DNA from 2 places in the Hyphomicrobium sp. 2TAF46 genome. Region 2 is predicted to be linked to the other one. Evidence: predicted binding sites of a transcription regulator. Region 2 holds the regulator's gene; the other holds the start of a gene.
The links. The regulator PhoB, encoded in region 2, activates phosphate uptake and scavenging genes when phosphate is short. The targets are predictions, from matches to a motif close to TGTCATNNANCTGTCAT.
Positions count from the first base shown of each region.

Region 1: a site for PhoB is predicted at 1,632-1,648, ahead of AB4Z24_RS21655 (STN domain-containing protein). Genes of this name have one in related genera too.

Region 1 is NZ_JBFRFO010000014.1:38,921-42,172, reverse strand. Features, by position in the region: partial or broken gene AB4Z24_RS21665 (FecR/PupR family sigma factor regulator) at 1-66, opposite strand, end outside; gene AB4Z24_RS21660 (RNA polymerase sigma factor) at 199-771, opposite strand; gene AB4Z24_RS21655 (STN domain-containing protein) at 780-1,511, opposite strand; gene AB4Z24_RS21650 (regulator) at 2,141-2,608, shown strand.
Region 2 is NZ_JBFRFO010000002.1:535,759-539,010, reverse strand. Features, by position in the region: gene AB4Z24_RS06460 (DUF1007 family protein) at 1-221, opposite strand, end outside; gene AB4Z24_RS06455 (zinc ABC transporter substrate-binding protein) at 405-1,370, shown strand; gene phoB (phosphate regulon transcriptional regulator PhoB) at 1,395-2,102, opposite strand; gene phoU (phosphate signaling complex protein PhoU) at 2,140-2,850, opposite strand; gene pstB (phosphate ABC transporter ATP-binding protein PstB) at 2,893-3,252, opposite strand, start outside.

The DNA.
Region 1 (3,252 bases), on a different contig from region 2:
CAAGCGGATCCAGGCGTGTGCCTTCTCATCGAGCGGCCCGAGTTTGTCATCGTCCCCTCCGCTCATTTTAGGTCTTATCCCCATAGCCAGCCGCCCTGCTGCCTTCCGCAACTCTGGTGCGCAGCGCCTCTATCCCAAGAAGAGAGACACCGCGCAGGCGGCTCGGCTGCGTCAGAATTATTTGTTTTTGACCGTTTTTCATGAGCGACGCCGGAAGCGGGCAACACATTTGATTTGCGCCGCCCGCAGCTCCTTTTCGATCATGCTAACGGAAATCCCGAAGCGTTCGGCTAATTCCTTTCTCGATAGCCCGTCGAGACGCGCCGCAAGCAGAATAGCTCGCTGGCGCGGCGGCAATTCGGCCATCACCTGCTTTAGCTTCGCCAAGTCGGCGCGGCTCTCAATGATCTTCAACGCGTCGGGTGCATCGTCGGCGATGTGGAGCAGGGCTTCGATCTCGGATGTCGTAAGGCGTCGCGCTTCGGCACGGCGCTGGTTTATGGCGATATTCAATGCCGCCTGGAACAGGTAAGCGACAGGGTTTCCCGGTTGCCCGTTTGGCTTTGCCGCTTGGAGACGAACGTAGGTGTCCTGCAGCGCATCCTCCGCGGAGTCGAGCGACCCGAGTCGGCGTGCAAGACGCGTCCTGAGATCGGCATACCGGGCAACGAGGACGACCCGCAGCTTTTCTGCCTCCGTCTGCTCCCTCAAGGTCACCGGGTCTGAGACCTGCGCCTCGAGAAGAGCAGGCGCTCTTACCCTCTTATTCACGTGCCCTCTTATTCACTTCTTTGACCGTCGTCGCTTGAGCGGCAGTCAACCGTGCCGCCTGAGGATTGCGGCAACACGACTGCGGTTAACGGCTGCGGCAAGCCCGCCGGCGGCGGCGCTCCGATCCGCGCGCGGCGCAAAGCGTCTGCCGCGGCCGCATCGCGCCTGTCATCACCAGTCGTGTCGAGCAGCTTCACATGCCTCAGTTCTCCCGCCTGACCGATCGAGAAGCTCACGGCAAGCCGGTAGCTGCCTGGCCGGGTCCATGCGCTGCCACAGAGAGCCTCGTTGAGGCTTTTCTGAATCAAGCCCGAATAGCGTTGGATAGGGCCCGGCTGCGCAGCGAGAAACGCCTGTGCGATGTATGCCGGGGCGACCGCCGCAGCAGGGCTCGTATCCGGAACGACTACAAAAGCGCCGTCGGTCGTGAACTGGGCCGTAAGCCCGCTGCCACTGAGCAATTGACGCAAGGCGCTTTGCGGGCTCAACCGCCCTCTAGCTCCGCCCGAGGTACGACCAACGGCAAGATTGCCGTTATAAGCTGCAACGATACCTGTCTTCGCGCTGTAGGCGTCCAATGCTGACGCCACTGGCTGAGCCGGAATGTCAAACGACATCTCTGCATTTGGCGGAGCGCTCGTCGGCGTCTGAGCCGACACCTCTCGCGGGGCCACTGCAGCCATTGCGAACGTCAGGAGGTGGCCGACGACCAGCATCCACGGACGCCCGATTAGGGACATGTTCCGATGTTCAAGCGGCACGCAGCCCGATGTCCCCCGGAGCAATCCAGAGCGGCGGAGTTCACCACTTAACTGTCTGGACCGCAAAAATTGCCCTCAGCCGACGCTTACTCGCCTTGCACGAAGAATTCATGACTTGCCAGCGACCCATGGCAGATGGCCGGACGTCCGGCAAGCAACCGCATCTGCGAACCGGCGAGTCGACTTCTCGGTACCTGGACACTGCTGCAAACGGCGCATACTCATCCCCATGAATGATATGTCCGCTCTTGAAGACATGACCGACACGCATAGGGACTGGTCCCCGCCCGATTACGCAGGTGTCTGCTTTCCCGGAAATGCGAACAAGGCCAATTGCGACTTCATAAGCTTCGAAATGTCTGCTTGGGGCCAGAACCGGACGCTCTTCAATTTCGCGGAACGACGCTCGCTCACAAACCGCAGTGGCTAAACCGCATCGCCTTCGTGTCGACAGTCATCTCAAATCAGTCAAATCGCCCAAACCATCGCGGGCAAATCGCCGTTGTTGCGGTGATGTCTGTACGCGACAATCCTGCTGGTGCGTTCTGCCGCTCATCAATTCGAGACCGCGCCAAATCGGAAATTACGGATTGATCTGGAGGAATTTCATGTCGAAATTCAACGACAGCAATATCGCATGGCGCACGCTGGACTGGCTGCCTAACGTTAGTTTTTTCGTATACGACGTGGATGAGAAGGCTGGCGTCGTCGATGTTATCTTCAAGTTCGCCGCCAACAAGCAAGTGATGCTGCATATCCATCATGCTCCCTACATCACCTTGGTGGTCCAAGGCGAATTACGATTCCAGAACCCCGACGGCTCTCCGAAGGAGATCCGACCATGCGGGAGCTATGTGAAGGGCGTGGTCAATGGCGTGGCGCACACAGAAGGAGGCGCTGGCGATGAGGATGCAATAGTCTTCTTCAGCAATCGCGCCGTCACCGGGAATCTCTACGAATTCATCGACGAGAACGGCAAGCAATTCAAGATGCTCGGCATCGCGGATTTCCGAGAGCAGCTTGAAGCGGAAATCGCCGCCGGGGAACTTAAGAGAGTCTCCGCGCGCGCCGCCTGAACTCCCACCAAACCGGGCCTCGCGCAAGTGGGGCTCTTGACCGCCTCTGCTCGAACATCTCGATCGTTCTGATTTAATCGATGTCCATTTTTTGACTGACGAGTGGGCACCGGCCATTCTCCATCCTTCGGATGCAGGGTGCGGGGCATTTGGGCCAGGAGCTTCTGGAGGTCATATCACCCCAGTGTGGTGCGGTGGCTGGTGCGCTCACAGCAGCTGTTTGCGATGTCAGCGCGCGCTACGAGCACACTTGTCGGACATTTCCGTGACTATCGACAAAGGAACGGTGCTTTCCCCCAAGACACTGATCGTCTTGGCAAAGTTCACTCTCGCCTCACCCATCTGAGCGGGTCCACAGGACTCTTCTAGTCATTTCTTGCATTACAGCCGGGTCGCCGATTTGCAACACTTAGATGATTTCCCGATGAATCCTGAGCATATGGAAACGTAAATCTTTGACTGTCGCTCGTCCCCGCCAATAGAACTTGTACGCACTATTCGGAGAATCTCTTCCGAATTCACAGGAGTGTCGATGATGCCCCAGGCTGAGAAATCTGAAGTACTTCCACTGCTGTTCAGAAAGCGTCGCCCAGTGGATAGCTCTATCGCCGTGCAGTATGTCGGAACCTCGACCGAGCTCGACA
Region 2 (3,252 bases):
TTGCCGTCGTTGTTCGTATCGAGCCCTTCGAGCGCCATCGCTGTGTAGGAATCGTCGAAGCTCCATACGTGGTCGACGCCGGTTACGGAGCCTTTGTCGTAATCGACGGTCAATACGTACGTCACCCACATGTGCGGGTGCGCAGAGACCGGAACAATCGTGGCCAATACGGCAACGAAAATGAAAGCCGCAAGGCGATAGGACTTGTTAAATTCGAGCACGCGCCGCTCAACCCTTTTGCTCTGATGCCGGTCGAATCGCCGGTCGACCCTAACGGACGCATATCGAACCGGCGAGATTGCGACGCTCTATCGGCTACATGGTCTAAGAGATTTGCGCATCCCCTTGCGAATGTTCTCCATTGGTTGTTATATTATACGCTTCAAATTTTGGGGGAATTGAGCATGATCGGCAGGCTAGCGGGATATTTCGGGGCTTTTCTCGTGGTGGCGAAAATCTCCGCGGCGGCTGCAGCGGAGACGCCGAAGGTCGTTGTTACGATCAAGCCCATTCATTCCCTCGTCAGCCGGATCATGGACGGCGTCGGTGTGCCGCAGCTCGTGGTCGAGGGTTCGGCCTCGCCGCATACGTTCACGCTGAAGCCTTCGACGGCCCGGGCCATTCACGATGCTGAAGTCTTCGTTCGTGTGTCCGACCAGCTCGAGCCATTCACGCGGAAAATCGTGGCGTCGTTGCCTGCGAACGTGACGGTGCTGACGCTCGCGGGTGCGGACGGCGTGAAGCTTCTCGATCAGCGTCAGGGCGGCGCCTTCGAGAAGCATGAACACGAGCATGAGCATGAAGAAGCGAGTGGCGCAGCGGGTGATCACGACGACCACGACGAAGATGGCAAGGACGGGCACATCTGGCTCGATCCGCAGAACGCCAAGGCTATTGCCGCCGACGTCGCGAAAACGCTCGAGGCGCGCTATCCGGAATATGTCGACAAGTTCAAAGCCAACACGACCGCGCTTATCGCCGATCTCGACACGCTCGATAGCCAACTGACGGCGGAGCTCAAGGACTCAAAAGGAAAGCCGTTCATCGTCTTTCACGACGCGACGCAGTATTTTGAGGATCACTTCGGGCAGAAGGCTGCGGGCTCGATCACTGTCAGTCCTGACGTGCCGCCGAGCGCCAAGCGGCTGACGGAGGTTCGTCACAAGCTATCGTCGCTCGGCGCCATTTGTGTTTTCGTCGAGCCGAATTTCCAGCCGAAGCTCGTGGACGCAGTCACCGAAGGAACGAACGCGCGTTCGGGAACGATCGATGCCGAGGGGCAAACGCTTAACCCTGGGCCAGGCCTCTACTTCGATCTGATGCGCGGCGTCGCCCACAGTATTTCGGACTGTCTGAACGGGCAGAGCTGAGCCGTTCGATGCCGGCGCGGGCCCTTACTGGGCCGGCGCTTCGGCCTCGCGTCCGTCGAACACGTATCCGGCACCGCGGACCGTGCGGATCGGATCGCTTTCGTTGCCCCGGATCAGCGATTTTCTGAGGCGGCCGATGTGAACGTCCACTGTCCGCTCGTCGACCTCGGAGGACTGGCCCCAGACGCGATCGAGCAGCTGGCTGCGCGACAGAACGCGGCGCGGGCTTTCCATGAAGACTTCCAGCATCCGGTATTCGGTCGGGCCGAGACGCACTTCGCGCGGGCCGCGAGTCACCTTGTGGGCGCCGCGATCCATGGTGATCTCGCCGGAGACGAGGATATCGCTCATCCGCTCGGGCGCCGCGCGCCGAAGCAGAGCCTTGATCCTTGCCATCAACTCCTGAACCGAGAAGGGCTTCGTCACGTAATCGTCGGCGCCGGTCGTCAGCCCCCGCACGCGGTCGGTTTCTTCACCGCGCGCGGTCAACAGAATGATGGGCAGGCTTTGCGTCTCGGTGCGATTGCGAAGACGGCGGCACAACTCGATCCCGGAGATCTTTGGGATCATCCAGTCGAGTATCGCAAGATCGAAACTTTGCTCCGAAAGAAGAAGCTCCGCTTCCTCTCCGTCCGAGGCTTGCACGACGTCATAGCCTTCGGACTGAAGATTGTATTTCAGAAGTTCTGCGAGTGGAGCTTCGTCTTCGACGACGATGATCTTGGCTGGCATGGCTTTTCGTCAGTGTTCCTTCACAAGGTCTTCGTCATTAACGCGGCGTGATCAACGTCGACGACGTCTTGTCGCCCTTCGGCCGATCGTCGGCGATGGGTACGCCGTGAACGAGGTAGTAGACGTTCTCGGCGATGTTGGTCGTGTGGTCGCCGATGCGCTCGATGTTCTTGGCGCCGAACAGGAAGTGCGTGCAGATGCCAATGTTGCGCGGATCTTCCATCATGTACGTCAGCAGTTCGCGGAACAGCGAATTGTACATCGCGTCGACCTGCTGATCGTCGCGCCAGACCTGCATCGCCTTCTCGGCATCGAGCGCGGTCAGCGCATCGAGGACGTCGCGGAGCTGGGTCTGCACCATTTCCGTCATGTGGCGCATGCCGGTCATCAGCGGCTTCGGATAGGGTTCGTTGGCGATCGCGAGAGCGCGCTTGGCGATGTTCTTCGCCAGGTCGCCGATGCGCTCGAGATCGGCTGCGATCTTGATGACGGTCATGATGTGACGGAGATCGTTGGCCAGCGGTTGGCGGCGCGCGATCATCACGATGACCTGTTCCTGCAGCTCACGCTCGAGCTGATCGACCATCACGTCGTCCGAAACGGCCTTTTCGGCGAGTTTCGGATCGCGGCGCTCGAGCGCATCCATGGCCTGCACGAGAAGCTTCTCAGCGTAGCCGCCCATCTGCGCGATGCGGCGATCGAGAAGTCTCAACTCGTCTTCATACGATTTCACGGTATGTTCGTTCATGGTCTCAATTCCTGAAATCCGATTTGGGCTCAACGCCACGCATTATCCGAAGCGGCCGGTGATGTAGTCCTGGGTCCGCTTGTCCGACGGGTTTGTGAAAAGCTTCTGGGTGACGCCAAATTCAACAAGTTCGCCGAGATACATAAACGCGGTGCGCTGAGAAACGCGGGCGGCCTGCTGCATGTTGTGAGTGACGATTGCGATCGTGAACTCGTTCTTCAGTTCGTCGATCAACTCTTCGACCTTTGCGGTCGAGATCGGGTCGAGCGCCGAGCACGGCTCGTCGAAGAGGATGACCTCAGGACGGATTGCGACGGTGCGTGCGATGCACAGGCGCTGCTGCTGTCCGCCGGAAAGGCTCAAGCCGCTGCTGTGAAGCTTGTCCTTGACTTCCTTCCAGAG